One region of the Bacillus sp. es.036 genome, then DNA from elsewhere that is predicted to be linked to it. Evidence: predicted binding sites of a transcription regulator. Region 1 holds the regulator's gene; the other holds the start of a gene.

The links. The regulator LexA, encoded in region 1, represses DNA repair genes until DNA is damaged. The targets are predictions, from matches to a motif close to CGAACATATGTTCG.
Region 2: a site for LexA is predicted at 4,715-4,728, ahead of uvrB (excinuclease ABC subunit UvrB). Genes of this name have one in related genera too.

What each region holds. Positions count from the first base shown of each region.
Region 1 is NZ_PDIZ01000001.1:1,217,891-1,233,780, forward strand. It holds gene ATG70_RS06255 (VOC family protein) at 155-559, shown strand; gene ATG70_RS06260 (hypothetical protein) at 717-980, shown strand; gene ATG70_RS06265 (GNAT family N-acetyltransferase) at 1,156-1,668, shown strand; partial or broken gene ATG70_RS06270 (AMP-binding protein) at 1,863-2,117, shown strand; gene ATG70_RS06275 (ferritin) at 2,187-2,678, opposite strand; gene lexA (transcriptional repressor LexA) at 2,802-3,422, opposite strand; gene yneA (cell division suppressor protein YneA) at 3,577-3,897, shown strand; gene ATG70_RS06290 (YneB family resolvase-like protein) at 3,901-4,551, shown strand; gene ATG70_RS06295 (DUF896 domain-containing protein) at 4,618-4,854, shown strand; gene ATG70_RS06300 (HesB/YadR/YfhF family protein) at 4,976-5,260, shown strand; gene sirA (sporulation inhibitor of replication protein SirA) at 5,421-5,864, shown strand; gene ATG70_RS06310 (YneF family protein) at 5,957-6,184, shown strand; gene ATG70_RS06315 (M15 family metallopeptidase) at 6,298-7,176, shown strand; gene ATG70_RS06320 (cytochrome c biogenesis protein CcdA) at 7,282-7,992, shown strand; gene ATG70_RS06325 (Na(+)/H(+) antiporter subunit B) at 8,013-8,468, shown strand; gene ATG70_RS06330 (CcdC family protein) at 8,579-9,067, shown strand; gene ATG70_RS06335 (DUF2621 domain-containing protein) at 9,102-9,527, opposite strand; tRNA gene ATG70_RS06340 (tRNA-Sec) at 10,219-10,315, opposite strand; gene selB (selenocysteine-specific translation elongation factor) at 10,811-12,691, shown strand; gene phnD (phosphate/phosphite/phosphonate ABC transporter substrate-binding protein) at 12,716-13,618, shown strand; gene phnE (phosphonate ABC transporter, permease protein PhnE) at 13,674-14,372, shown strand; gene phnC (phosphonate ABC transporter ATP-binding protein) at 14,362-15,117, shown strand; gene selD (selenide, water dikinase SelD) at 15,152-15,890, opposite strand, start outside.
Region 2 is NZ_PDIZ01000001.1:2,910,020-2,925,909, forward strand. It holds gene uvrA (excinuclease ABC subunit UvrA) at 1-2,658, opposite strand, end outside; gene uvrB (excinuclease ABC subunit UvrB) at 2,666-4,642, opposite strand; gene ATG70_RS14880 (sulfite exporter TauE/SafE family protein) at 4,844-5,716, shown strand; gene ATG70_RS14885 (DUF2198 family protein) at 5,720-5,950, opposite strand; gene ATG70_RS14890 (acyl-CoA thioesterase) at 6,075-6,629, opposite strand; gene ATG70_RS14895 (hypothetical protein) at 6,703-7,047, opposite strand; gene ATG70_RS14900 (PDZ domain-containing protein) at 7,300-8,385, opposite strand; gene ATG70_RS14905 (S41 family peptidase) at 8,643-10,082, opposite strand; gene ATG70_RS14910 (murein hydrolase activator EnvC family protein) at 10,244-11,617, opposite strand; gene ftsX (permease-like cell division protein FtsX) at 11,671-12,564, opposite strand; gene ftsE (cell division ATP-binding protein FtsE) at 12,554-13,240, opposite strand; gene ATG70_RS14925 (c-type cytochrome) at 13,572-13,952, opposite strand; gene ATG70_RS14930 (YitT family protein) at 13,994-14,791, opposite strand; one part of gene prfB (peptide chain release factor 2) at 15,100-15,890, opposite strand, start outside.

The DNA.
Region 1 (15,890 bases):
TATATGAATTATTTCCTAATTTCATCCTAAAGTCGTAGAGAAGTTCATTCATTGTACTAGCGCTATGACGCTGAAGAAAGCTTAAAATATAAGTATGTCTCAATTAGATTTTTGGAAGTATCGTGCTTATATATAGTAATTGGAGGGAACGACGATGAAATTTCAAGATTTTAACGCAGTTCAAGTTCGAATAGCTAGGCCGACCGATCAATTTGATAAGATTATTCAGTTTTACGAACATGGATTAGGTTTGCAGCGAGTAGCTGAATTCACAGGACATGAAGGATATACGGGCGTGGTATATGGTTTACCACAACTATCCTATCAACTAGAGTTCACGTCACATGAAGAAGGTAGCCCTTGCCCTGCTCCTACTGCTGATAACTTGATTGTTTTCTATATTCCAAATGGAGAAGAGCTGAAAAGCGTAGCAGAAAGGCTTCAACAAATGGGGCATAGGGAGGTAGAACCAGAAAATGTGTATTGGAAAAAGAAAGGATTAACGATTGAAGATCCTGATGGCTGGAGAGTTGTATTAATGAATACAGAAGGGATTTAAACTTAATCGATACCTAACTTTTAAATTTGTAGTTGGAATCGGGAATGGAATAATATGTTAAAATCAATGGTGAAGATAAAAATGATTTATTATATTGAAACTGCTTACACCAAAATTACGTAAAGCGGACACCACGTTAAAAAGGAGGAGAGCGCAAATGACACCTGTTATCTTAACAATTATAACGGTTACAGCCTTAATTATAGCCACATTTATCGTTTTTCGTAAAAGAAAAGCGGCTGGTTTGACCGGTATAAGAAGTGCCTTAACACCAATGTTTCTCTTTCTCATTGCGATCGTGAACCTTTTAGCTTACTGGTTTGATTTCATGGGAATGATCAACTGGGTTGCGATGATGGTTTTTCTCTTACTCGGTGCTTATTTTACTAAGTACACCTTCAAAACTGAAAACAAGACTTAATCTGTTGTTTGGCTGAAAGGGTGTAAGTAATTATATGCCAAAAAACATTAAACTGGCTCTGATTGTCACAGTGTTCTTAGCTTTGCTCCTTGGAGGAATTTTGATCACTGCATGGATCGATTCATGATCGGTAAAGTTCTTTTATAACAAATGATTTAGCATGGGGGAAAACAAGATGGAAGTTAGAATACATAGACTTCAAGAAAGTGATGCGGAATCATTGTTTCACTTTGAGGTCGCAAACAGAAGCTTTTTCAATAAGATGGTCCCAGATCGTGGTGAGGATTATTATAAGTTTGAGACGTTTAACGATAAGCTCGTACAATTAATAACTGAGCAATCTCTGGGTTTATCGACCTTTTATCTTGTAAGAGATGAAAATGGCACGATTATAGGAAGAATTAATTTAGTTGATTTTAATCACTCTAACCAGAGCGTCGAGCTTGGCTACAGAATTAGTGAAAATCAGTCTGGTAAAGGTATGGCTACATTAGGTGTCAAGCGAGTACTAGATGAGGTCTATCATCAAAATAAGATTAAGCACATCTCCGCTAGGACAACGAAAGACAATCTTGCTTCACAAAAAGTACTTGAAAATAATGGTTTTACATACATCTCTACAGATCCAGATGAAGTGCTATTGAACGGAGTAAAAGTAAATTTAATTCACTATCGGTGGAGTAAATAATTAACTTATGCTAAGAAATGACCTGGTATCTTGAAAGTTGTGAAGCGAAATTAAAAGAGGGGGAAGGAATGAATGTATCAGAAATGCTGTCTATGCAGGCGAGAGGGCTTCCTAATCATGAAGCGATTGTATCGAATGGAAAGAGAATATCTTAAAGTGAGTGGGATACGGTAGTCAATTAGTTAGCTTCCTCCCTACGATCGCATGTCATCGATCGAGGAGATAAAGTGGTTCTTTATATGCCGAATACGAAAGAGTTTCTCTTTATTTATTATGCTGTTCAACGAATTGGTGCCCTAGTTGTACCGATTAATGCAAAGCTGATTGCAGCAGAAATCACAAGCAAGGAAGAAAAACCGTTAAATCGATTGCTGATTGTACTAGTGAAAAAGAGTCCGCAGAGCAGGCGGTTCACTTCTCCCATGAAGCGATTATTACAAAAAACATAAGTAAAATAAAAAGACCTCACCTTCTTACTTATGAAGGTTGGGGTCTTTTGTAGGTTTTAAGTAGAAATTTTATCCTGGCTGCCTCTGACCAAGTTCTTGATCGATCAGTAAGAGTGCGGACGTGTTATCTCCTGCTAATTTCAGCCTTTCGACAATCGTAAGTGCCTGTGCTTCTTCGTCAATCTGTTCGCGTAGGAAATCCTGAACGATGACGGCCGTTTGCGGATCAATTTTTTTGATGTAGTTATAAGCCTGACGATAAGAATTCGTAACATACTGTTCGTGTTCTAAAACTTGCTGGAACGTTTCGAGCGGCGTTCCAAAGTCTGTCGATTGTTCTGGGAGAGCACCTAATTTAACAACGCCATCTTTACCGGCTAAGTAATTAATTAGAGTAAGAAGATGCGTTCGTTCTTCATCAGATTGAATTCTTAACCAACTGGCCATTCCAGTATAATTCTTTCGATCCAAGTAAGCAGACATCGCTAAATATAGCGTGGTTGAAATGTGTTCAATTTGAATCAGTGTGTTTAAAAGTTCTTGAACTTCTTTTTGTACCATTACAATCACCTCATCATCTTACTATCATCACAAGTTATGAAGATGTGGATTGTCTCGTTACGATTAAGAGAGCGACCTTCAAGTAGTAATCGATCATAAAAAAAAGAAGCGCAATTTGCGCTTCTAGTGGATTGAGCGGAAAACACCAACCACTTTACCAAGGATCGAAACATTATCAAGAATGATTGGTTCCATCGATGAGTTTTCCGGCTGAAGTCGGAAGTAGTTGCTTTCTTTAAAGAAACGTTTTACCGTTGCTTCGCCATCGTCCGTCATCGCAACAACGATGTCTCCGTTATTTGCAGTTGGTTGCTGCTTCACGATAACCATATCACCGTTATAAATACCAGCTTCAATCATACTATCCCCTTCGATGACAAGAATGAATGTATGCTCTTCATCCTGAGCGAACTGCTCCGGAAGAGGGAAGTACTCTTCAACATTTTCAATCGCTGTGATTGGTTGACCAGCTGTTACTTTACCAATGACAGGAACATTAACCGTGTGCTGACGTGGGATGTCGATCGCTTCATCAAGGCCCAACACTTCAATGGCTCTTGGCTTTGTTGGGTCTCTTCTGATATAACCTTTTTTCTCGAGTCTTGCCAGGTGGCCATGGACAGTTGAGCTTGAAGCAAGTCCAACGGCTTCGCCGATTTCTCTAACAGACGGTGGATAACCTTTTTGTTTTACTTCGACTTTAATAAAGTCCAGAATGTCCTGCTGACGCTTTGATAGTTTCATATTTCTGGCACCTCGTTCCAATCTATCTATTTGTTACTAGTATACCAGAATTTTTGTTCGCATACAAACATAAGTTCGAAGTTACTAGTTGACACGAACAGGGGTTCTGATTATACTAAAAACAGAACAAATATTCGTATATGGGGTGATTGGGATGAGAAAGCAAGCTGGGGGCTTGTCTGGAATTGATTTTCTTGTCATTATATCTTTTGTAGCTGTGTTAATTATTGTGTTCGTATCTTTGCGAACAGCTGCAGCTGAGGAGTATGATCGGTATACAACGATTCAACTGGAGCACGGTGATACGGTTTTAGAAATTGCTGATGAATATCGTTCCGCACATGAATTGTCTGATCAGAAATTTGTTAGCTGGGTTGAAGACGCTAATCGCATAGATGCTAATCGAATTACAGCAGGAGATACTCTCATCATCCCTGTTGAAGCGAACGCTACCGCACTTGGGGGTACAGAATAAAGAATGAACGCCGTTATTTATTGCCGAGTAAGCACAAAAAAAGAAGCGCAGGAGTCGTCTCTTGCAAGGCAAAAAGAAGAATTGCAACGTTTTGCATCACAGTCAGGTTTTACCGTTCACCGAATGATTGAAGAAAAACACAGCGGGTATGACATTGATCGCGATGGCATACTCGAGGTACTGGATTTGTTAAAAGAAGGGCAAGTCGAAGCATTGCTCATTCAAGATGAAACAAGACTTGGACGAGGGAACGCTAAAATTGCTCTTCTTCATGCCGTTCACAAATACGGCGGAACCATTTATACGGTAAATCAAAATGGAGAACTTCAATTATCGGAAGCTGATTCAATGGTGCTTGAAATTGTAAGTATTGTCGAAGAATTTCAGCGAAAGCTTCACAACTTGAAAATCAAACGCGGTATGGATAAGGCGGTGAAAGAAGGCTATCGACCGCAGCGAAATTTAAGTCATCAAAATAACGGTGGAAGAGACCGTGTTGAAGTACCGATCGAAGAAATTGTTAATCTTCGTAATCGTGGCTTAACGTTCCATGAGATTGCAGCAACGCTTAAAGGTTTTGGTCACCATGCATCAAAAGCTACGGTACATAGACGCTATAAGGAATATGTTGACGAACAGAGTGAGAAGCACTAAACTTGTCTATGGTAAAAAGATGCGTTAGCATAGAACGTACAAGTTGCAGTAAAGGAGCTTTTTTACATGCTTTCTCAAGATAAAATTCAACGAATTAACGAGCTATCTCGTAAATCAAAAGAGTCATCTTTAACAGATGCTGAGAAAAAAGAACAAAAAGATCTTCGTCAGGAATATCTGGCAAGCCTTCGTTCTTCTTTTAGTAACCAGCTTCACTCCATCAAAGTTGTGGATGAAGAAGGCACAGACGTAACGCCTGAAAAATTAAAAGAAAGCAAGAAAAATCGCGGCTTTCTTCAGTAAAAAATAGCCTAATTTTGCATTTAGCAAAATTAGGCTATTTTTATGGTTGCAATTTTTCAAATATTCGTTATACTGTACTATAACAAGATGTACTAATACAAAAACGGAGAGGGCGGATAAGATGTTTGTTGTAACTGATTCTGCAGCTGAGTTTTACAAAAACGAAATGGAACTTGGTCATGGTGATTGTCTAAGATTGTTTGTGCGTTATGCAGGAAGTGGGGACAGCGGTGGTTTTTCCCTTGGAGTCATGTCTGACCGGCCTTCATATGATGATTATAAGCAAGAAATTGGGGGCGTTACTTACTTTGTTCGACCGGATGATCAGTGGTTTGTTGATCGAATGAAATTAGATTATGATGAAAGCAACGGTGGCGTTCTTTGTGACCTGCCGAGTATGGCATAGCAGTCAAGGACCTGTACTATAACATCTATGTTATAGTACAGGTCCTTTTTTGAATTCGACAAAACTAGTGATGTGACGCTCCAAGTATAGACAATCCTTTTAGAGAAGGTGCAGTATACTGTTTTTTATATGATTTGTTCTCTGATAAGGGGGAAGTGGTATGAGGCATTATGAAATGTATTTTGTTAAACAACACATCGCCGCTCAATATGCTGGCAAAGAACATCTTTTGTATCACCTTTTCCTTGAAAGAAAGCGAGCGATCCAGGTGGATGAGAAAGACCTTCTCGATAAGCAGGTTTCCTTTATTACTGAGCCCATTGCAGAAGAGGAGCTAAACACTTATCTTGTCAGCGAACTAGGGGCGTTCCGGACGTACGAATACAAAAACGAAGGGCACCGGTTAAGTATAAATCAATCAAAAAGCGATGCTTCTTTGTTTGTGAGAAAAGAGAAAGTGAATGTCTATGCGACTGGTGGTACTGAAGTTGAAACAGTCTTTTTTGAGGTGATTCGAAAATTAACTCCTTCTTTCTTCGCGATTGACTTCCAATCTGGTCGATATGGATGGCTTAACCCGATCAAACAGCAGAAACTAGTTTGAACAAACTCCTACTATTTTAGTAGACGTTATTGTATAATCATTACGGGTTGTAGTACACTATTGGAAGAGAAAGAATAAGGAGGAAATCTAGAATGTGGTGGATGTACACGCTTGTGGGCGTGCTAGCGTTGATTGCTGGAGTAGCACTTGGCTTTTTTATTGCCCGCAAATATATGATGGACTATTTAAAGAAGAATCCCCCTATTAATGAAAACATGCTTCGTGTAATGATGATGCAAATGGGGCAGAAACCTTCTCAGAAGAAGATTAATCAGATGATGAAGGCTATGAATAGTCAAATGACGAACAACGATAAATAGCGTAATGGCACTCTGTTAGCAGAGTGCTTTTTGTATGGAGTAATTTTGGTTGACGGGTCTAATTGGTGTGATGGTATGATAGATTAGACTATAAAAAATCAGGAAGTGTTTACATGACAATGAAAAAGTTAGTAGTAGCAACTGGACTTTCGTTTGCGCTTTTAGCCGGATGTCAGGCTGGAGATGAAGAGCAAACGTCTAACGAGCCGCAGAATCAAGCGGAGAACGGTGGACAAACGAATAACAACTCCACAACTAATTATGGAAATGCCAGCGATAATCAAGAGAACGATAGCCAGAAAGAAAATCAAGAGAGCAATAAAGAGCAGGATCAACAAAGTGACGATAAAGAGAGAGCAGCAGCCTATCCGACGATGGCTGAAACAGTCGAGAAAAATGGTGAGAATCAAACGGTCACAAATCCAGACAGCATTTATGTTGTTGCTAATAAAGAACGTAATCTACCTTCTGACTTTGTTCCGAAAAATCTTGTGGAACCAGACGTCTCTACATATGCCCCTGAAGGTGATCCGAAGCGTTTGATGGTAGAAGAAGCTGCCAGAGCGCTTGAACAAATGTTTAAAGGTGCAAAAGAAGATGGCTATGAGTTAAAAGCTGTTTCAGGTTATCGCTCCTATGAGCGCCAGGAAGCTATTTTTGCTTATAATGCTGAGCAGCGTGGAGAAGAAGTAGCGAACCAGGTAAGTGCACAGGCGGGACAGAGTGAACATCAGACGGGATTAACGATGGATATTAGCACACCTTCCCTTGGAAGCTCTCTTACTGAAGAGTTTGGTAACACACCAGAAGGGAAGTGGGTAGCGGAGCATGCGCATGAATATGGCTTCATTGTTCGTTACTTAAAAGGGAAAGAGGATATTACCGGATATCAATATGAGCCATGGCACGTTCGCTATGTCGGGAAAGAAGCGGCAGCTGATGTTCATGAGGCTGGCGTTACGCTTGAAGAATTTTTCTCTGAAGAAAAATAGTTATGGAATGTTCATAGTTTGAATAAGATAAATCGTTTAAAATAAAGGTTGAAAAGGTAACCACATGCACATGATAAGATCATGCATTAGACAGGGAGTAATTCAATGGCAGATTTGAACTTGTTTTTAGCGTTCGGTGCCGGCTTTTTATCATTTATCTCACCGTGTGTACTACCGCTTTACCCGGCGTTCATTTCTTACATCACAGGGGTTTCTGTGGATGACCTGAAAGAAGAACGTGGTATGATGCAAAAGAGAGCCATATTTCATACGATTTTCTTCCTAATTGGGTTTTCGATTATTTTCCTAGTGTTAGGAATGTCAACGTCCCTTGTTGGGAATTTGTTCATTCAGTACAAAGAGCTTCTACGTCAAGTGGGTGCCATTTTAATTGTGGTGTTTGGACTTGTTGTTGTTGGTTTTTGGACTCCGAACTTTTTAATGAAAGACCGTCGCTTAAAAATCCGCAACCGTCCATCTGGTTTTATTGGTTCTATTTTAATCGGAATGGGGTTTGCGGCAGGCTGGACGCCTTGTACAGGCCCGATTTTGGCAGCTGTTATTGCTCTCGGTGTTTCTAATCCTGGAGCTGGACTCATGTACATGGTAGCGTATACGCTTGGTTTTTCCGTGCCATTTTTCATTTTGTCCTTTTTTATCGGCAAAATGCAATGGATTAAGAGAAATAGCCGATTGATTATGAAGACTGGCGGGTATTTAATGATTGTCATGGGCGTTTTGCTTTACTTTAACTTCATGACAATGTTTACATCATTCCTTGTAAATAACCTGTTTGGTGGCTTTCAAGGATTCTAATTAAGAAAGGATGCGTTGGTTTGAAAGGAACAAATGACCTTATACTTAAAACGACGACAACCATTATCGTCTTTATTATTCTAGGATTTTCGATTTACTTATTTTTCGCAGGTCATAATGCACCGGGCGGGGGCTTTATTGGAGGTCTTATGACTGCCGGAGCATTGGTTCTTCTGTATATCTCATATGGTTTTAAAACCATGAAGAGAGTGATACGGATTGACTTTAAGAACTTTATTCCGATCGGTTTATTGATCGCCGTTCTTACGGGAGTAGGTTCGTTCATTTTTGGTCAACCCTTCCTAAGTCAAACGGATGCTTATTTTGAGTTACCGATTCTTGGACATTCTCACCTTGCGACCGCAATGCTATTTGATCTTGGCGTTTATTTCACTGTTGTTGGGGTAACAATGACGATTATTTTAAGTATTGCAGCCGATGAAGGAGAAGAGGAGCTTTCCAAATTAAATGGGTAGGGAAGAAAGAACGGTGGAATGCCGTTCTTTTTTTCGTGAGCTTGTATTTTTAGTCTCTTCCACATACAATGGAAATGATGGGTAGTACGGTATAGGTGAGGGATGAGTATATGCTGATTTTAAGTACAGTTGTAGGAGCGATGATGGCTCTTGCGATGGTAGTAATCAGGTTGAAAGCTTCAAAAAAACCTGCAACGATAAGGAAAATTATACTTCCGCCGTTTTTTATGGCGACCGGTTTTTTTATGTTTGTCGTTCCAGATGCGAGGGTTCCGTGGTACGAAGCAATTGAAGCGCTATCAGTAGGCGCAGCGTTTTCGCTGTTGTTAATTCGTACGTCGAAGTTTGAAATTAAAGATAATCAGATCTATTTAACTCGTTCAAAGGCATTTGCGTTTATTCTGATTGGATTACTATTAGTTCGGATTATTTTCAAACTAATCATTGGAGAGTCTATACCAGTTCTTCAGACGAGCTCGCTTTTCTTTGTGTTGGCATTTGGAATGATTGTACCGTGGCGAATCTCAATGTATTATCAGTTTAAGAAAACAGAGCGAAGTAGAACGCATGGAACAACACTTCATCAAACATTACTATAAAAAAACTCGTTTAGCTTAAGCTAAACGAGTTTTTTTATTGAAGCAAATGATGATAAGGGGTCATATCGATTCGCTTTTCATCCAGTTTTTTTACGAGCCACTTATGATCTCGTTTCGGAGTCGCGATAATGTACCCCCGAATGATTAGATCTTGAGACATGTTTTTTGCTTTTTCTCTTAGCGCAAGCTCACCTATTGTTCCTGCAATTTTATACTTCGCAATATCTCGAAACAATTCAGGTACGGGCGAGACCAATTCATCTAAAAGTTTCTTTTGATCGCTGCTCCACATATGCTTCGTTTGTTCAATATAGTGTTCTTGCCAGTCGAGAATAGACTTGCCATCTTCTTTAGGAAGGCGTTTTAAAAACTTCCGGAACATAAAGAATCCACCGATTGCGATCAATGAAATTAAGATTACTGTCCATCCGACGATAAACCACTGGAACCATCCTGCCAACGCACTCACCTCATGGCATCATAATGTAATTGGTTGAATACGGTCACATTATACGCCGAAAGCGCTTTTTAATCAAGAGGTAGCGGGTTAGTTTGACGGGCCAAGAAATTAGAGTTTCATCATCCTGAAACTAGATGGGAAATTCACTAGCAATCTGGATGAGGGTGGATTGGTAAATTCAAGTAGATCAACGCTCTTGAATGTGTAATTAAGATATTCTTGCATTTCAATTTTGACTTTCAAGCATACATCAAAATATTGTCTTTGCTAAGAAGAGGGGAGGGGAGTGACAGCAACACAGGTAGCATCAACAATATTAGCAGGTTCTATTGGAAGAGTAGCGGGATCAATCGATAGCCTTATTGTGTTATAAAAAATGTTGTGCAGTCGATGTAGTTTTGATGGTGGAGGAAATGCTTGAAAAGATTCCTGTCATGTAAAAATACATCCGGTTTATCAAGACAAGTTTACAATTTTTACGATATGTAAACTGATTAAAAATGAAAATGTAAGAGAGAGAATAGTGAGGAAAAGTTGTGAACGTTATAAGCTGAATAGATCGAAAGAAATCTCGTCATAAATAATGTGTCCCAGCCAGAAATGACTGACAGAATAAATGTTGGGGGAGCAGGTTATTTTTGCAGACCGATTTGTGAAGCGACGATCATCTTGCAAATGATTGAAGTTTAATTGGCGGGACTGTGTGGGAATCGAACCCACCGAAGACGGCACGCGCCTCCCAGGCGGTTTTGAAGACCGTGGCACTCACCAGACGTACAACCAGCCCCGAAATATAATGTACTTCTAATATAGTAACTGAATGAATAGAAATATTCAACGCAAGTGCTCAAATTGATTATTTCAGAAAAATAAATAGTAAACTTTGTAGTAAAGTTTTACTTTAAGGAAATTGTGCAGTTCCTTTTAGTAGAAGGTTGTCGAATAAAGTCCTATTGCAATATAAGTAGTTCGTTCTTTTGTGAAAATCGACAAAAATCGTTTTGTTTTATGAAATTCGAGTTTTCGACAAATTAACCAATAGAACAGTTTTCTATAACGAACTGATACAGTTTATAGAGTGATACAGGTCATAAATGAAGCTATAACAGTTTTGGCTGTGGATAGCTGTGAATAACTTTATCTTCATGCAGGATTGAATAAATATACAGGGGTGCATAAAAGGAAATTTCACTATTTTCTTAAACACAATGGTTTAAATTTGCATCCTGTACCTACATTTATTACTGTTAATAGGAGATGACAGGTGATAGGCAGGTGTAAGCATGAACTATTATACGATTGGACTAGCGGGGCACATTGACCATGGAAAAACGACATTAACAGGCGCATTAACAGGCGTTGACACAGATCGGTTGAAAGAAGAGAAGGAACGCAACATTTCCATTGAACCAGGATTCGCACCGTTTCAACTATCTGATGATATGAAAGTGTCCATCATTGATGTTCCGGGTCATGAACGATTTATCCGCCAAATGATTGCTGGGGTTGCTGGGATTGATCTAGTTGTTCCAGTTGTCGCTGCTGATGAAGGAGTGATGCCACAAACGCGAGAACATCTTGAAATTTTATCGCTTCTAGGTATACAGCGGTCGATTATTGCAATCACAAAAGCGGATATGGTGGAGGAAGACATGCTTTCTCTCGTGCAGGAAGATATTCTTGAATACATAAAAGGAACCGGGTTTGAGGGATCAAAGATTCATATCGTTGATGGCAAAAGTGGAAGAGGCGTTGCTGAGCTTAAGGATAGCCTTCACTCTTTTCTTATCAACACACCTTCAAGAAATAAAGCTGGAGCACTGAGGTTACCAATTGATCAAGTGTTTACTTTACAAGGCCACGGCACGATTGCACGAGGAACGATTTTTGATGGAGAGCTAAAAGAAGGAGAACTTGTTACACTACTTCCTGATCGCTTAGAAGCGCGAGTAAGACAAATACAAACGCACAGTACAAAAGTGGAGCAAGCTTTTGCGGGCGAACGAGTTGCGGTAAACCTGACAGGACCAGATCGACAACAGATGGTTCGGGGACAAGTCATTGTTAATTCCAATTACTATCCTGTTACGTCGACCATTGATCTTTCATTTACGAAAGCTCTTACGATGTCTCATGACTTGAAACAGCGAGCTGAAGTAACGGTACACATTGGAACGGCGGAGGTAAGAGGAACGATCGTCTTCTTCGATCGCAATACGCTTGAGGCCGGGAATCGAGAAGAACTCTTCTGCCAGATTCGACTCCATGAACCTATTACCGCTAAAAAAGGGGATCGCGTTATCGTGAGACGTCCTTCACCGGTTGAAACAATTGGTGGCGGCAGTATTCTTAATGTGGCAGGAGAGAAATATAAATTTGGCGCTGAAACAATCGCGAAATTTGAACAAATGATGAAAGGGACACCAGCTGAACAGCTTGAGCAAATTCTTGAAGCGGAGCAACTGTTATCAAAAGAACAAGTTATGCAACAAATTGGATTAAATGAGGAAGCGTTCCGCCAGCTTGAGGATGACGATCACCTTGTCTTTATCGACGGTGGTGTGACTTCACAAAATGTTTTTACACGAGTTGTAGAAGCGATTCATAAAAATTTGCAAGCGGCACATGAACGATATCCTATGCGAAAAGGTCCACAGAAAGCGGAAGTGGTGCAGGAGTTAAAGAAAACTTATCCTAAAAAAGTAATAGATACCGTCTTGAACAATCAGCTTCAGGAAGAATTGCAACAAAAAGGGCCATATCTTTCCATGCGAGCTTTTCAGCCATCGCTGCCGGCCGCATGGAAAACGCGTATGACAAAGGTACTAAAGCATTTAGAGGAGCAAGGAGTTAACGTCTCGCCAGTAGATCGTTTAATCGATGAGGAGCAAATTCCAGATCCATATAAGACGGAGTTTAAGAACTATATGTTGGAAGAAGAGATTGCGGTTAAATTAACGGACGAGCTTTATGTGCATGATGAAAATTGGAAGCAAACCATTGCATCTTTAAAAGCGGAAACAGATCAAGCCTTTACGTTACAGGAGGCGAAAGATGTTCTTAATGTAAGTCGAAAGTATCTAGTGCCGATCCTAGAGAAGCTTGATAACGAAGGATATACCGTAAGAAAAGATCAGGAGAGATATTGGAGAGTAGAGAAATAGATTGAAACTGAGGAGTGGAGAAACATGAAAAAAGCAATTCTTTTTATAATGGTGCTTATGCTCGGTATTCTTGCGGCATGTAGCTCGAATGAGAACGAAAATGCTTCAAACGATAATAGTGAAAAAGAAGAAGGGGCCTTTACAATTGGTGTAATCCCAGTTCAAACGGAAGGTGAAATTGAAGAAGCGATGACGAAGCTTCAAGGTGAGCTTTCAGAAAAACTTGATCGTGATGTTGAAATTACAACGTTTCCTGACTATAACGGTGTTGTGGAAGCGATGAATTATGATCAAATTGATATGGCTTATTTTGGTCCGCTTACGTATGTGATTGCGCACGAGAAAAGTGGTGCCAAAGCTATTGTGACTCAGTTGATCGACGGTGAGCCTTTCTACCATTCTTACATCATTACGAATACAGAAAATGAGTGGGAGACGCTTGAAGATTACCTTGAAAATAGTGAGGAAAGAAGCTTTGCATTTGGCGATCCTAACTCAACATCAGGTTCATTAATTCCTTCAATAGAGCTCCAAGATCGCGATGTCTTTGAAGATCAGGATACAAATGATTTTGCTTCTGTTGCCTATACTGGCTCTCACGATGCAACAGCTTTATCTGTTCAAAATAAACAGGTTGACGCAGGCGCAATTGATAGTGCGATTTATAATCAGTTGCTCGAATCAGGGAAAATTGATGGAGACAAGCTTAAAGTGATCTGGGAATCTGAAAAGCTTTTCCAATATCCATGGGCTGTTTCTAAAGGAACGGATGAAGAGACGATTGATCAGCTACAGAATGCATTTCTAGCTATTGAAGATGAAACGATTTTAAATGCATTTGGGGCATCAGGATTTACGAAAGCAAGTAATGAAGATTATGAGAGCATAAGAAGCGCTGCTGATAAGCAAGGGTTGTTAACGAAGTAGAATGGCCTGGTTTAAATGGAGGCACCTTATTCTATTTTTGATGGTAATTGGATTAATGGTGTGGAGCATAGGTGTTACGGAGTTTGATGTAAGGAAGTTTAGTCAATTTAACAATATGATCGATTTCCTGTCGAATTGGTTTCCGGTGAATATAGCGGTGCTTCCAACCATGTTAAAAGCAAGTCTTGTTACACTAGGAATGGCGTTTCTTGGAAGCTTTGTGGGTTTACTCGTTGCATTACCCATTAGCTTACTTGCTGCTAAAAATACGGCGGGCCCATTCTATGGGTCTGCGCGTGTTGGTTTAAGTTTCGTTCGGTCGATTCCAGAAATCGTATTAGGGTTAATGTTTCTTACGATTGTTGGACCTGGACCATTTGCGGCAACGATTGCGATCATCGTTCATAATGCGAGTGTTCTCTCTAAATTAATTGCAGAATTAATTGAAGCGGCTGATAAAGGCCCTCAGGAGGCTATGAAGGCAGTTGGGGCAAGACCGCTAACAGGCGCGTTATTTTCAGTCTTTCCTCAAATTTGGCCGAACGTCCTGTCGCATTATTTTTATCGATTTGAAGTGGCGATTCGAACTTCGTTAATGCTCGGTTTAGTTGGCGGGGGAGGAATTGGACAGCAGTTGTTTGTTCATTTTAAAACATTCCAATACTCGACCGTTGCGGTTGATGTGATGCTGATTATGATCATTGTCATTGTCGTTGATTTTCTCGGAAGTAGGGTGAGGCAATATGTCATGTAACGAAGCGTTGTTAACGGTTGAGAATGCATCCGTGCGCTATCAAAATGCTGAATCTTATGCGTTAGATCATGTTTCTCTCACCTTTCAAAGGGGCGAATTTGTTTGTATATTAGGAAAAACGGGCGCAGGTAAGTCAACGTTCATTCGGACGTTAAATGGTCTGCAATCTTTAACGGAAGGCGACATTATTTATAATGGTCGTTCTTTCCAAACGCTCGATCGAGAAGGGTTAAGAAGGCAAAGGCGAAGTATGGGGATGATTTTTCAGCATCATCAGTTGATTCCTCGTTTAACGGTCATGCAAAACGTCTACACGGGTTTATTCGGTTCTCGATCAACCATTCGCAACCTGGCTGGCTTATTTAATGAAAGTGAAAAAAAACTTGCAAGAGACGTTATCGAACAAGTTGAACTACTTCCTCATTTAAATAAGCGGGTAGATTTATTGAGTGGAGGGCAAAGGCAACGTGTTGGTATTGCCCGGGCACTTGCTCAATCGCCTGATATTTTTCTTGGAGATGAGCCTGTCGCAAGTCTTGATCCAGGTACAGCAAATCGCATTTTTCAACTCATTCACCGTTTGCATGAGGAGCGGAACTTATTAACGATTATAAACGTTCATGATGTCAAACTAGCGAAAAGATATGCCTCTAGAATTGTGGCATTAAAAGAAGGTCGCGTCGTATTTGATGACCGACCAGTAGCGCTTACTGAGGAGTTAGAAGATATGCTGTATGAACTATAAAAAAGGAAGTTGGGGATTCCCCAACTTCCTTTTTTTATTTGCTTGCGGTGATCGCAAATGCACCTTTGTCATTAACGTGACCGACAATGTAAGCTGATTTCCCTTTAGCATTCATCCGTGATACATATTCATTCGCTTCATACTCAGGCAAGCTAATTAATAGGCCACCAGAAGTTACCGCATCACATAAAATGAATTGCTCAAGTTCTGTGAGGTTTTCGTATCTGACAGATTCAGCAATCCAGCGGTGATTTGCTTTTGATCCACCAGGGATATAACCTTGCTCCGCTAGCTCAACAGTGCCAGGTAAGATAGGCACATTGTTATAGTCGATCTGAATGCTAACGTTGCTTCCGGTTGCCATTTCAAAAGCATGTCCGAGTAAACCGAAGCCGGTGACATCTGTTACAGCATTAGGTGTTAGACCTGATAGTTCTTCAGCTGCGGTTTTATTTAACTCAGCCATCGTTTCTGATACGCGCTGAAGCTGTTCAGCGGTTAACTTTTCAGGTTTAATGGCAGTTGTTTGTATGCCAACGCCAATAGGTTTTGTTAACACGATCGCGTCTCCCGGCTTAGCGCCAACGTTCATATGGATTTCATCTGGATGAACGAGACCTGTCACAGATAAACCAAACTTTGGCTCCTGATCATCAATAGAGTGTCCTCCGGCAGTAACAGCCCCTGCTTCTTCAACTTTATCAGCAGCGCCTTTCAAAATTTCTGCAAGGATGGAAGGGTCTAAAGATTTGATCGGAAAACCGACAATATTA
Region 2 (15,890 bases), 1.7 Mb from region 1:
AATAATGAGCACGGAGTCACCATTTTCAACGAGACGTTGAAGAACTTCCAATAAACGAGAGATATCATCAACATGCAATCCAGTTGTCGGTTCATCAAGAATATAAAGTGTCTTTCCAGTTGACCGTTTGTAAAGCTGTGAGGCAAGCTTCACACGCTGCGCTTCCCCGCCCGAAACAGTCGTAGCTGGCTGGCCAAGTTTAATATAACTTAAGCCTACATCGAAAAGGGTTTGAAGCTTACGGTTAATCTTTGGAATGTTTTTAAAGAAATCAAGTCCATCTTCTACCGTCATCTCCAGAATATCAGCAATATTCATACCTTTATACTCAATTTCTAGCGTTTCTCGGTTATAGCGTTTCCCATGACATACTTCACAAGGAACGTAGACATCAGGCAAAAAGTGCATTTCAATCTTAATGATTCCATCACCGCGACATGCTTCACAACGACCGCCTTTAACATTAAAGCTAAACCTTCCTTTTTTATACCCTCGTACTTTTGCTTCATTTGTCTGAGCAAAAACATCACGGATATCATCGAAAACACCTGTATACGTTGCTGGATTTGACCGAGGCGTTCGCCCAATAGGAGATTGGTCGATATCAATAACTTTATCGACATGCTCAAGACCATTGATTTTTTTATGCTCTCCAGGCTTATCCTTTGCTTTATGAAGCTTCTGAGCAAGCGCTTTGTACAAGATTTCATTGATAAGCGTACTTTTTCCTGAACCAGAAACGCCTGTTACACAAGTAAATAAACCAATCGGAATTTTTGCTTTCGTATTTTTAAGGTTATTTTCTTTTGCCCCAATGATTTCAATGTACCTGCCATCAGGCTTCCGACGCTCCGTCGGTACAGGAATGAACTTCTTACCAGAGAGATATTCTCCAGTTAAAGATTCTTCATCATCCATAATTTCAGCCGGGGATCCTTCAGATGTAATATAGCCACCATGTGCTCCCGCTCCTGGACCGATATCAATGATATGATCAGCAGCTAGCATTGTATCCTCATCATGCTCCACGACAATAAGCGTATTGCCGAGGTCACGCATATTTTGAAGGGTTGAAATTAACCGATCGTTGTCACGTTGGTGAAGACCAATTGATGGTTCATCTAAAATATACAACACACCCATTAATCGTGAGCCTACTTGAGTAGCGAGTCGAATGCGCTGGGCCTCCCCACCCGATAGCGTACCAGCGGAACGATTGAGCGTTAAATAATCTAAGCCAACGTTAACAAGGAAGCCAAGGCGATCCTGAATTTCGCGTAAAATCATTTTACCAATTGTCGCTTCTTTTGCAGTTAGTTCCAATTGGTCGAAAAATCCTGCTGCATCTTTAATCGCATATTCAGTCGCTTCTCCAATATGCTTTCCGTTAATTAAAACAGAACGAGCTTCCTTCTTTAAACGGTAGCCTTTACATGTGGGACATGGTTTTTGAGCCATATAAGCTTCCATTTGTTCACGAATGTAGTCAGAACTTGTCTCACGATAGCGACGCTCAACGTTTGGAATAACACCCTCAAATGGCACATTATTCTCGCGAACCTGTCCAAAATCATTTTCATATCGGAAATATACTTTTTCTCCATCGCTGCCATAAAGCACTTTATCAAGCTGCGCTCTTGGGATTTTGTTTACCGGAGTATCCATGTCGATACCGAAATGATTGCACACACTTTCAAGTAATTGCGGATAATAGTTTGAACTAACGGGCTCCCACGGAGCAAGTGCATGCTCACGAAGAGACTTATCCCAATCCGGGATAACTAAATCAAGGTCCACCTCAAGCTTCAGACCTAAACCATCACAAGAGGGGCAAGCACCGAAAGGACTATTAAATGAAAACAGTCTCGGTTCTAGCTCTCCAATCGAGAAACCGCAATAGGGACACGAATGGTGCTGATTAAAGAGCAATTCTTCTTGTCCCATTACATCAACGATTACTTGACCACCACCGAGATTAAGAGCCGTTTCCAAGGAATCTGCTAGTCTTGATTGAACGCCATCTTTTACAACAATCCGGTCAATAACAACTTCGATTGAATGCTTCTTGTTTTTTTCTAATGTGATTTCGTCAGCTACTTCCATCATTTCACCGTCGACACGAACGCGAACATAGCCCTGCTTCTTAATATCTTCAAGCACTTTCACATGTTCACCTTTACGTCCTGAGACGACAGGCGATAGGATTTGTAGCTTCGTACGCTCTTCATAAGCAAGGATACGATCGACCATTTGCTCAATGGTTTGTGATGTGATTTCAACGCCGTGACGGGGACAAACTGGTCGACCAATTCTTGCAAATAACAGGCGAAGGTAATCATAGATTTCGGTTACCGTTCCTACTGTTGATCGCGGGTTACGACTTGTGGTTTTCTGATCAATTGAAATCGCTGGTGAAAGCCCTTCAATGGCGTCTACGTCCGGCTTATCCATTTGACCAAGAAACTGCCTTGCATAAGCTGATAAAGATTCAACATAGCGACGCTGTCCCTCTGCATAAATTGTATCGAAAGCAAGGGAGGATTTTCCCGATCCTGATAAACCTGTAACCACCACAAGTTTATCTCTCGGAATCGTCACATCAATGTTTTTTAAATTATGGGCTCTGGCCCCTTTGACGACGATCTCATCGTTTGCCATTTGTTCGTCATCCTTCCGCTTTAAGCTCTAATAATAGGTCACGAAGTTCAGCAGCGCGCTCGAAATTAAGGTCTCGCGCAGCATCCTTCATTTCTTTTTCTACATTTTCAATCACTTTTGCACGTTCTTGCTTGTTCATCTTACCTGGCTTAGGTACTGTATATTCTTCGCCTTCTTCAGCCGTAATAGTGGCTCGGATACCTTCACGAACTTTTTTCTTAATTGTCGTTGGAGTAATACCGTACTTGGTGTTGTATTCTTGTTGAATTTCGCGACGGCGACTTGTTTCATTCATCGCAATTTCCATCGAATTCGTCACTTTATTAGCATATAAAATAACATGTCCGCTGGAATTACGAGCGGCACGGCCAATCGTTTGAATTAAGGAACGTTCCGATCTCAAGAAACCTTCCTTATCCGCATCCAAAATGGCGACAAGTGACACTTCAGGAATATCGAGTCCCTCTCTAAGAAGGTTAATTCCCACTAATACATCAAATACCCCTAAGCGTAAATCACGTATAATCTCAATTCGTTCAAGCGTTTTTATTTCAGAGTGCAGGTAACGAACCTTTACCCCCATTTCAAGTAAATAATCCGTTAAGTCTTCTGACATCTTTTTCGTGAGGGTGGTAACAAGCACACGTTCATTACGGGCCGACCGCTGATTAATTTCATCTAGTAGATCATCAATCTGACCTTCGATTGGACGCATTTCAATCGTAGGATCAAGAAGCCCAGTTGGACGAATAATCTGTTCCACAACTTGCGTCGAATGCTCGCCTTCATATGGACCGGGCGTTGCTGATACATAGACAAACTGATGAGCTTTCTCTTCAAACTCTTCAAATCGAAGGGGGCGGTTATCTTTCGCAGAAGGTAGTCGGAAGCCGTGATCGACCAGCACACCTTTTCTCGCCTGGTCACCGTTATACATGCCTCTTACTTGAGGAAGCGTAACATGAGACTCATCGACCATAATTAAGAAGTCTTCTGGGAAGTAGTCCATCAACGTATATGGCGTTGCTCCCGCTTCACGAAGCGTTAAATGTCTTGAATAGTTTTCAATTCCTGAACAGAATCCCATTTCCGCCATCATTTCAATATCATACCTTGTTCGCTGCTCTAGACGCTGTGCTTCCAGAAGTTTTCCTTCGTCATTTAGAACTTTAAGCCTTTCTTCAAGCTCAGCTTCAATTCGCTGGATAGCGATTTTTAACTTTTCTTCACGGGTTACGAAGTGAGATGCTGGGAAAATCGCTACGTGCTCTCGCTCCCCAAGAATCTCACCCGTTAACGAATTCACTTCCGTAATACGATCAATTTCGTCCCCAAAAAATTCAATGCGAATGCAGTGCTCATCACGCGATGCTGGGAAAATTTCTACAACGTCTCCTCGAACGCGAAATGTCCCGCGTGTAAAATTAATATCATTGCGTGCATATTGAATATCGACCATATCCCGCAGTAACTGATCGCGATCTTTCTCCATTCCTTTTCGAAGGGATAGCACTAAGCTCTTGTATTCTTCTGGATTACCGAGACCATAAATACAAGAAACACTCGCTACGATAATAACATCATTTCGCTCAAATAAACTGGATGTTGCTGAGTGGCGAAGCTTATCAATTTCATCATTAATACTTGCATCTTTTTCAATAAATGTATCGGATTGAGGTATGTAAGCTTCCGGCTGATAGTAATCATAATAGCTGACGAAGTATTCCACTGCATTATGTGGGAAGTACTCTTTAAATTCGCTATATAACTGTCCCGCCAGCGTTTTATTGTGCGCAATAATAAGGGTAGGTTTATTCACCTCTTGAATCACGTTTGACATCGTAAACGTTTTACCAGTTCCGGTTGCACCAAGCAACGTTTGATGACGTTCATTTTGTTGAACACCTTTCACGAGCTTCTTGATTGCTTCTGGCTGGTCACCTTGAGGCTCATAATCCGATACCAACTCAAACTTTTTCTCCACCATCTTCGCCTCCGTTCCTATCTTTCCTGTGATTTATTATAACACAGATGTTAGGCAAAACTTCAATTAAAGCGAACTGACATTCGCGTTTTTTCACTAACTTTCTCTTGAGATGAAACTCCTGTATGCTGTTAAAGGTGGACAGAGTGATTCAGCTTCTGTCTACTGTTTAACTAGCTTTACTAAAAAGGGGTTTTATCATTGTTATTGCTGCTTTTATGGGCTTTACCAACAGGCTTAGCCATTGGAGCGATCTCGGGATTTTTCGGGGTGGGCGGTGGATTTCTTCTTACGCCTATCCTTCTACTTCTTGGGTATTCGCCTTCAACCGCCATCACAATCAGTTTACTTTACAGTATGAGTACATCGATTTCTGGAGCTTTAACCTATATACAAAGTAAGAAATTCATATTAAAAACTACACTATTTCTATCAATTAGTGGCATGATTGGAACTCAGCTCGCTAAGCCACTTGTCCTCTATCTCACTAAAGAAGGACTAGATGATGCGGCTATCTCCCTATTATATATCCTTCTTTTAGGGTATTTTTCAATATCCATGCTGTTCGAAGCTAACAAAAACGCTGAAAATAGAAGTACTACTACCTTTTCCCCTCTTGGACCAATTCTAATCGGCTTACTAGGCGGATTTGTTTCTTCAATTCTTGGCGTTGGAGGTGGCTTCGTGATGGTACCGTTATTAATAAGTGTATTAGGTATACCAGCCCAACTAGCCGTTGGTACATCGCTTACGTCAATCTTCTTCATTGTATCGACAGGTTTTTTCTCTTACATACAAACGGTCTCGATCCCGATTACGCTTGCTACTATTCTTGTGATTGGGGCATTAATTGGGGCGCGATTTGGCGCAAGCGTAACAGCTTCTTTTCCTGAAAAAATGATGAAGAAATTACTTGGCGTACTTTATTTTTTTACAATGATTAGTATTGTATTAAAGCTACTTCACCAAACAATTCCTGGCCTCCTCATTCTTATCGGATACATTATGACGTTAATGGGTCTATTTCTTTACCAGTATTGGACGAAAAAGAAGCGCCTATTCTTTTTTGAATAGACGCTACTTCATTTTTTTCTTATTCTTTTTTTGGGTTTGCATCGAAAAATAAAAACCTACGAGCGAAGACAGTACGGTTAATAAAATAAGGTGAATGGGATGGTCAATACCACCGAATACAGCCCACATAAATAAAATGGTTAATCCAAAGCTAACGTATGTGTTATATGTTACTCGTGTAAACACGACCATAATTATCGATGGAACTAATAAAGCAATTAATATTCCTTGCATATGGATGAGTTCCCCTCTCTCTAAACACTTCTCTCCCCATCTTACAACAAGATAGGGAGAGAAAGCTATGATGAGTAAGGAATTCTCTCTTTTAACTCGATGAGGCTGATTCGCGTTTTAGTCTTTACACCCCAGTAAATTGAGTAGCATCCCACGGTTTTGGCGTTCCGAATTCACGCGCTAATTTTCGACTTTCGCCCTTTCTTCCTCTACGAAGTTCTTTACGTTCAGCAGCTGTTTCATTCAAGAATTTTTCTTCTTCCGTTTCAGGATAAACACCAGGTACTTCAACCGGGTTCCCTTCTTCATCAAGAGCAACAAATGTTAGAAGCGCTGTTGCACAAACATGACGTTCACCGGTGAACATTTTCTCCGCAATAGCTTTCACAAAAACTTCCATTGATGTTTTATGTGTCCACGTTACCATTGATTCAAGACATACGATGTCTCCCTGGTGAATTGGGTGAAGAAAATCAACCGAATCGGTTGAAGCTGTCACACAAGGTCTTCTTGAATGACGAGTTGCTGAAATAAGAGCAACATCATCAATAAACGCCATTAATTGACCTCCAAATAACGTTCCGTGAATATTCGTATGAGTTGGGTTAACGACTGTCGCTTTCGCCGTCCTAGACTCATTCGTTGACTTCATGTGGCTATTTTCTAATTCATTGTTCATTCTAATCACCTTTTCTTTCTTTATAAAGCCGCTCTTTTTTTGAAAAAGATAATTGGAAAAGACCGCTTTATGACTAAATGACTTTGGTATTATATTTAAAGCATTTTTCGCTAATACGACTAATTGGGTATTCTGTAGATTCAGCTAACATCATGAGAATGTTAAAAAGTGATGACTTTGAAATCGTAATCCCATAATGCTTTTCGAGTAAATCCGAGAGGTAAAGAGGTCCCATACCGACTTGAGACCGTTCCAAGATTTTCACGACTTCCTTTGTTGGGGCTTCTGTTACTACCGAAGTGCTGCCGTTCATTTGACTCATAATCGTTTCACGCTCTATTTCAAACTTTTGAAGCAACTTCATTTCTCTCGCATTGAGATCCATCAATTGTTGCTGTAGCTGAGTTTCTCCAGTCATTGTGACATGCTCCTTTACGTTAAGAATGATCAAATTGTAGCAAGTGATTTCTGAACAAACAAGACTGTCGAAATCGGTGTAAACGCAACCATGCAGGTGTTCAGTCGATTCTGACTCTTCCATATATTTCTTGAATAGACCCTATAACAAAATGGCATAGTTAATCAGACTTTTTTTCAAAAAGGAGGTTTAGCTTACGTTTTGCAGAAAAAAAAAGAAGAAGGCAGATGCCTTCTTCTTTTTCAATCAATGTTATTGAGCTTCTTCCTGATCCTCAAAGCGATTTTCTTTTACGAACAATAAACCAAGTTCATGATGCGTATTGTTATAAAGTGCTTTTTGTTCGAACCTTATCTCTCCATTAATGTCGAGAACCTCTAATTTACAAAAAGCGGCATTCCGTTGAAGTGCTGTATAAAAGTCGACGCCTTTCCCTAATGAAAGACCATTTACTTTTGAAATCACTTCACCAACCTGTAAACTCATTTGATCGGCTGGAGACCCAGGAAGGATTCCTAAAATGACTAATCCTTCATTTCGCTCATTAAAATAGGCGGGCTTGTTTTTACCACGATGAAGAAGTAATATGCCAGCTCGTCCTACCATGACTAAGCCAATCGCAGTTAAAGCGACCCACTCGTTGTCCAGAAAATAACTGATCATACCAAGGATCACCGTTCCAGCGCCAAGAAGAGCAACTTGTCTACCGTTAGTTTTCATTTCAGGAAGCGGTAGCGCATGGTGAATAAGTTTTCGAAAACCAATTGGGAACGGAAGGAGAAGAAAGGCATAGGTCTCGTTACCGAAATCCAGAAGCGGCCACCAAGAAAGAGATTCAACATTACCTACCGGAAGAAAAAGAAACAATGGTAAAAGCCATAATCTCTGCATTTCATGTGATCCTACAATCTTACCACGCTTACTTTCAACAAGTCTTGGAGATGTCTGCTTCCCGGCGTTCGTAGCAATTAAGTACCCTTCGATAAAGACTAGAAGCCCAACTAAAAGGGCGAGCGCTACAAGAGAAACAGACCCAATCCCTTCTTGCATCCTATTCAGGGTGCTGTTACCAAGATCACGTGGCGTATAAAACAACGCCGCAAAAACCGGAAGAATCATAACAAAAGCTGGAGACAAAAACCGAATTTGTCCTGTTATTAAAAGTAACAATGCAGCGATGCTCATGGCGATCGTCGTACTGAAAGGAACTGTTAGACCTAAGAAAAGATTAAGGATGAAAAATGCAGCTCCAATGATTAAACAAGGTACAACAGCAAACACGACGTCATCCAGCACATCGTGCACTCTCGTATGAAAATCTCTGCGGTCACGTTTCACTCGTGACCTCCCAAGAAAAAATGCTCCGATGATTGTGATATACGTGAGGGGATGTAGAAAAAAGCTTATTATCCCTTTAAGTATAGATAGGCCAAAAGTGTCCATTTAGTAATCCTCCATGCGTAAGTTCCTATTTATCTAGAAGTCATAAATCAATATGCAGAGCAAAGCGACTGCAAACCGAGAAATTCGAAAAAAATTCCGCAGGTTTTCCTGCGGAATAGCTTCGACATCAACCGTTCAATTCCTTCTTACGATTATTTCGTAAGAAGCTCAACTGCTGTTTCGAGCTGCACATCGTTATCAGGATTGCGAATGGAATCAATAATATTCTCCTGAAGTTTTTGAGCCGTCTTTTCGTCTATTTTACCCGATACATTTATATCGTTCGAACGTTGAAAAGCTTTTACAGCTGTAACTGTTTTATCACTGAAGTATCCATCTGTTCGACCTGGTTCAAACCCAAGTCCTTTTAACATCACTTGAGCAGATTCCACTTGTTCATTGTTCTGATCAAACGATAGTGTTTTTTCAGAAGATAATGGATTAACATAGAAGTAATCAGGCTGTTTCGCCTCAACTGTAGGCTCAATTCCTTCTTTATGAATCCAATTACCATCAGGCGTTAACCATTTAAACATCGTTAATTTAATGTTGCTACCATCTCCAAGGTCGACCGTCGATTGAACCGTTCCTTTACCAAATGAAGACTCACCGACCAAATCATAGCCACCCGCTTCTTTCAGCGCACCAGCAAGTATTTCAGCAGCTGAAGCACTACCACGATCAATAAGTCCTACGATTGGATAGTCTTTTTTCTCTTCAAGAGAAGAAACAGATCCCTGCTTCTCACCCTCTCGATCTTCTATTTGAACATATGGTTTATCATTCGGAATAAGCTCCTCAGCCATATCCGAAACGACATTCAAAAGACCACCCGGATTATTTCGAACATCCAGGACAAGACCGTCGATTCCCTGATCTTCGAGCTTTTCTAATTCTTTAGAGAAACTTTTAGCAGTATCTTCTGAAAAGGACGTTACTTGTAACACACCGATTGTCTTACCATTTTCTTTGATGGTGTCCGCATGGACTGTTTCGATTGGAATTTCGTCACGAGTCACTTCCACCGTCATCACTTCTGAAGCCCCAGGACGTAGAACACCAAGTGTAACGACCGTTCCTTTTTCACCACGTATTTTTAAAACAGCATCATATAAATCCAGTCCTTCAGTGCTTTCGCCATCAATTGTCATAATTTTATCGTTTGGACGAAGACCTGCTTTTTCTGCTGGAGAGTCCTTATAAGGGGATACAATGGTGACTCTTCCATCCGTCATATTCACTTCTGCTCCAATTCCTTCAAAAGAGGAACCAAGCGATTGACTAAATTGCTCAGCTGTCTTTGGATCCATATAAACAGAATAAGGATCTTCTAGCGTATCCACCATTCCTTTAATGGCCCCATCTAACAGATCTTTCTGATCAATATCGCTCACATAGCGATCTTTAATCAACTCATAAGCTTTATTAATTTTCTTTAGCTCTTCTGACTCTATTTCATTTCCTGATCCAAGCGTTAAAGATTTGGCGCTTCCTTCAGGCTCGTCCTGAAATAGCGTAAAGGCTGCATATGTACCACCTGAACCGATAACCAGGGCGATCAAGACAAGTAAAGCCACAACTTTCCCCTGTATATTCATTGTACTCACCTCTTCTGATTTGAAGGAAAAGGCACCCCATCATAACGATGCGATGCCTTTTCATCTTATTGTACTATATGATTCAGTTGTTTTCATTATGTTTCCATCTCAGAATGTGAGGGGGAAAGAAAAATGGATAAAACAAGATAATCAGTTTAGCGAATGTAGTTCATTGGGTCAACGGCATTTGACTTACTAGAATTCCATGAACCTTTGTGAATTTCAAAGTGTAAATGTTGTCCAGTAGAATGTCCGGAGTTACCCATTGTACCAAGATATGTTCCCTGACTTACAGATTGACCAGTCGATACGGCACGATTTTGCATATGAGCGTAAACAGTCGTGTACATTTGTCCGTTAATGCTATGTGTAATGAACACTACATTACCGTATGAATCTGAGTGATAAGATCTCAAGACAGTTCCATCTGCCGCAGCTGAGACTGGATTTTGACCACCTTGTGCAATATCAATTCCTGCATGATAAGTGCCCCAACGTTGTCCTAGTCCAGATGTAATTGGACCTGCAGCAGGCTTAATGAATGATGCGTTACTTGATGGTGCTGGTGCCGGTTCTGGTGCTGGTGTTGGCGCCGGTGCAGAGTTAGAACTGCTTGAGTTACTTGAACTGCTGGAATTACTTGAGCTTGAAGCAGCTTCTTTTTTAGCTTTTGCAGCGGCCGCTGCTTCTGCTTCAGCCTTTTCTTTTGCCGCTTTAGCAGCTGCTTTACGTTCTTCTTCAGCTTTACGAGCTGCTTCTTCAGCACGTTTGATTTCTTGTTTCACAGCTGTTTCTTGGGCAGAAAGAATTTCAGCCGTTTCATTTAAGTCCATCATGTGGTTATGAAGTTCGCCTTCTTCTTCTTCAAGCGACTTCATAAGCTTATCTTTTTGTGCTTTTTTAGAATCAAGCTCTGCTTTAAGATCCTCAAGCTCTGCTTTATTTTCTTCAAGAGAAGCTAACTTATCTTCCACTTGAGCTTTCTTTTCTTCAACGGCTTCCTTGTCTGCTTTATGCTCTTCAAGAATTTTCTTATCTTGATCTGCAATCGTATTTAGAGCAAGAACGCGCTCTACTAAATCACTGAAATCTGTTGCTCCAAGAAGCACTTCCATATAGTCAACCGTTCCGCCACCGTTTTGTTGCATGGAACGAACGCGGTCTTTCAGAAGTTTATCACGTTCAGCAATACGTTCTTCCAATGCTTTAATTTCCTCTTTTAATTGATCAATTTCAGTATTTGTATCTTTAATCTCTTGCTCTTTCGCTGAGATTTTCTCGTCAGTTTCAGCGACTTCTTTGTTAAGCTTCTCAATTTCCGCTTGAACGTCTTCTTGCTCTGCTTTTACATCAGCAAGTTCAGATTCCTTTTTCTGCAACTCTTTTTCATTTGACGACTGCTTTTCTTTAACATTATTAAGTTGATCATCGAGATTTTCCGCACTAGCTGTTTGTGGAAGTGCAGCAGTTGATAGTCCACTTAATCCTAGCGTTATTGTTAGAGCTGTTGCCATTATTTTATGCTTCAATCTTTGTTCCTCCCCCAAAATAGATCAATCTATTTATCTGTTACTCTTTTCATTTAAACTTTTAAGAATTTACGCATTGACGTAAGACTTCCCCACACGCCGATTATGACACCTAGGACAATTAACAACCCAGATAGCTGATATACAAACGGTGTTACCGGTAGTAAATCGATAAATAAAGTCGGAAAACGATTCGCTATTAACTCAATTAAATAGTAATACCCATAGATTAAAATGCCTATTGGGATAATTGAACCGAAGATCCCGATTAAAATACCTTCTACCAGAAACGGCCAGCGTATGAACCAATTGGTAGCCCCTACTAGTTTCATAATTTCAATTTCATGACTTCTGGCAACAATTGTTAGTTTAATTGTGTTAGAAATGAGGAACATGGCTGTAAATAGTAATCCAACGACAAGCGCTAGTCCAACATTTCGTGCAATTTCAAGTACTTTAAATAGTCGAGTAACCGTGTCTTCAGCAAATTCAACGTCTTGTACATTATCTAGCTGTTGAATTTGTTCTGCCACATCATTGACGTCTTGAGGATCTGTGGTTTTGACTAAGAATGCATCGCTTAGAGGATTTTCATCTTTTAGCGATTCAAATACTTCCCCATTATCTCCGAGGTTGTCAATTAAATTATCCAATCCTTCTTCTTTGGATTGAAAGGTTACCGATTCAACTCCCGAAATGTTTTCGATCCTCGTCTTTAGTTCATCCTGCTGGTCTTGCTTCGCAGTTAAATCAATGAACGCACTGATTTCGACATCGCTTTCGAGTTGATCTCCAAATGCATTTAAATTTAGAAGCAGCGCGAGACATACCCCAACGAGAAGGAGCGTAACGGTCACTGCAGAAATAGAAGCGAAAGTCATCCAGCCATTTCGTCCAAGGTTCTTAAAACCTTCTTTTCCGTGTCGACCAAACGTTTTAATTTTCATACCCGTATTCACCTCTTGCTTCATCACGGGTTACTAAACCACCATCAATTGCAATAACACGTTTTCTGAATGTATTCACAATATCTTTATTATGGGTTGCCATAATAACAGTTGTACCGCGATTGTTGATTTGATCAAGTATATCCATAATGCCCCATGCTGTTTCTGGATCCAGATTCCCCGTTGGTTCATCTGTAAGCAGAATGTGAGGGTTATTGACGATCGCTCTTGCTATTGAAACCCTCTGCTGTTCTCCTCCAGAAAGTTCGTCCGGAAGGAATCTTGCTTTGTTTTTCAAATTAACGAGACTCAACGTTTCCATGACTCTCTTGCGCGTATTTGCTTTGCTTTCTTCGATGACTTCAAGAGCAAAAGCGACGTTCTCATAAACCGTTAGCCTTGGTAAAAGCTTGAAATCCTGAAAAACAACGCCGATTTCGCGGCGTAGCTTAGGCACATGCTTATTCTTTAATTTGCCAACGTCTTTTCCATTAATAACGATTGTTCCACTTGTAGCCTTTTCTTCCCGGTACATCATTCTCATAAAGGTTGATTTACCAGCACCACTTGGCCCAACTATGTAAACAAACTCGCCTTTATCAATCTTAATATCAATTCCGTTAATCGCTTTAATGCCATTGTTATACGTTTTCCAAACATCTTTCATTTCGATCAAATTGTACCACTTCCTACTTGCTTAAATTCTCGATGCAAATTCTTAGGAGTAAGGTTCTTATTGATAGTTCGTTTTTTGAATTAGTTCCTTTACATCTGAAGATATTATAACAAACAAATTCGCTATTTTAAGACAAATTTTTATTACATTTTTGTTTCAAGAACGCTCAATATGACATCTTCTGCAATAATGCATTAATAATCAATAGAATCTCACACAATTTTGCTCCGTATTTCGGGTGATTATAGATGGATGGTTGTATGTAAAAAAAAGGTTATTATTTGGCATTATAGCGTATTAAAAAAGCACTCTATTCGAGTGCTTTTTACCATTATTTCATATCCGCTAGCCAAGAAGCTAAATTTTCTTCTTGTTCTGTATCTCCTCTTAGAATGTTTCCTGGCATTTGGCCTTTCCCATTCTGTATCACGGCTAGGATTTCATCTTTTGATAACCGAGAGCCTATGTCTGAAAGCTTTGGCCCTACTTTCCCTTGAAGGTTTTCACCATGACAACTCAAGCAATTCGTTTGATAGGTAGCTTCTGCAGCTGTTGCATCATATTCCCCTGACGACTCTTCTGCATTTTCATTTTCTGAGGTGTTGTTTGAAGAACTGTCATTACTGCTTTCATTTTCACTGTTTCCTCCACCACACGCTGCAAGGCTAAAAAGTAAGACAACTGCAAATAAAATCCCGATCCATTTCTTCATAATTCCACCCTTTTCCATTCGTTTTCTACACTATTACCGGGTTATTCTCTTTTAAAACCTTCTCCTAACACTTCCGTTGCATTCGAAACAATCACAAACGCTGAAGGATCAACACCTTTTACTAGCTCTTTTAGTTTTGTAACTTCATTTTGCGCTACAACCACCATAAGAATTGGTCGTTTATCGTTTGTGTAACCACCCTGACCAGATATTCTCGTTACTCCTCGATCAATGACAGTAATGATTCCTTCTCGCAACTCTTCTTCTTTATCTGAAATAATGAGGGCCATTTTTGAGTAACCAAGGCCCAGCTGAACAACATCAATCGTTTTACCTGTTAAGTACATCGCAATCAGGGCATAAAGAGCTTCTTCAAGGCTAAAGACAAATGCTGATGCTACAACGATCAGTCCATCAATCATAAAGACACACGTACCAAGTGAAACTCCCGTATACTTATTCACGATCTGAGCGGCAAGATCTGTCCCACCTGTTGAAGCTTTTCCTCTAAACACAATTCCTAAACCAACACCAACACCTAAACCACCGAACAGAGCACCTAATAAGGGATCGGTTGTCGCTGGTTCAACATTTTCAGTTAACTTCACGATAAAAGGAAGAAAGAGTGTTCCCACCAATGTTTTTGGACCATATTTTTTACCAAGAAAAATCAAGCCGCTAATAAACAAAGGGATGTTAAATGCCCACTGGACATAAGCTGGTTTCCAATCAAAAACTCCTTTTGTAATTGTACTGATTCCACTCACTCCACCAGAAGCAATACTGTTAGGAAGAAGGAAAAGATTAAAGGCGATCGCTACGATCGCGGATCCAACCATAACGCTTACATATTCCAGTATCTTATGATAAGGTGAAACTTTTCTCGCTGTAAACTTCGCTAACGTTGCTATCATAACTCTACTCACTCACTTACTTCTATGATTTTCGTCACTGCTTATCCATAAGCCAAAGCCTTTCGTAGTATATCACCGGGTTTATAGGGTGTAAACCGCATTGTAGCAGCGCGTTATCAGGTTGAAGTGCTCTTCTATTCTCTCTTACTTTGCCCCATTTCCTTCAAATCATCATTGCAAGTACTCCCTGTTAAAATAGGAAAAAGCCCTTCTTTCGGCAGAAGGGCTTTTCCTTAATTTTGATCATTTAAACGAGATCGCAAGAACGCATCAATAAACGGATCAAGATCCCCATCCATGACAGATTGAGTGTTTCCGACTTCCATATTTGTACGATGGTCTTTCACCATACTATAGGGGTGGAAAACATATGAACGAATTTGACTACCCCAACCAATTTCTTTTTGCTCGCCTCGAATTTCGTCAAGCTCCGCTTCTTGTTCTTCAATTTTTAATTGATATAGCTTTGCTTTCAACATTTTCATCGCTTGTTCGCGGTTTTTTATTTGTGAGCGTTCTCCCTGACAACTCACAACAACATTTGTTGGAAGATGCGTAATTCGAACCGCGGAGTCTGTCGTATTAATGTGCTGTCCACCAGCTCCACTTGCACGATACGTATCGACTTTTAAATCTTCTGTACGAATATCAATTTCAATTTCATCGTTAAACTCAGGCATCACTTCACATGAAACAAATGACGTGTGACGTCGACCACTTGAGTCAAACGGTGAAATACGAACAAGGCGATGAACGCCTTTTTCAGCTTTTAAATAGCCGTAAGCATTATGGCCTTTAAAGTTTAGCGTGACGCTTTTCACACCCGCTTCATCGCCCGGAAGATAATCAAGTGTCTCCACTTTAAACCCTTTTTTCTCACCATAACGTGTGTACATCCGAAGGAGCATTGATGCCCAGTCCTGAGATTCTGTTCCACCAGCGCCCGGGTGAAGTTCAAGAATAGCATTATTTTTATCATGCTCTTCACTCAAGAGAAGCGTTAATTCAAATTGATTCACGGCTT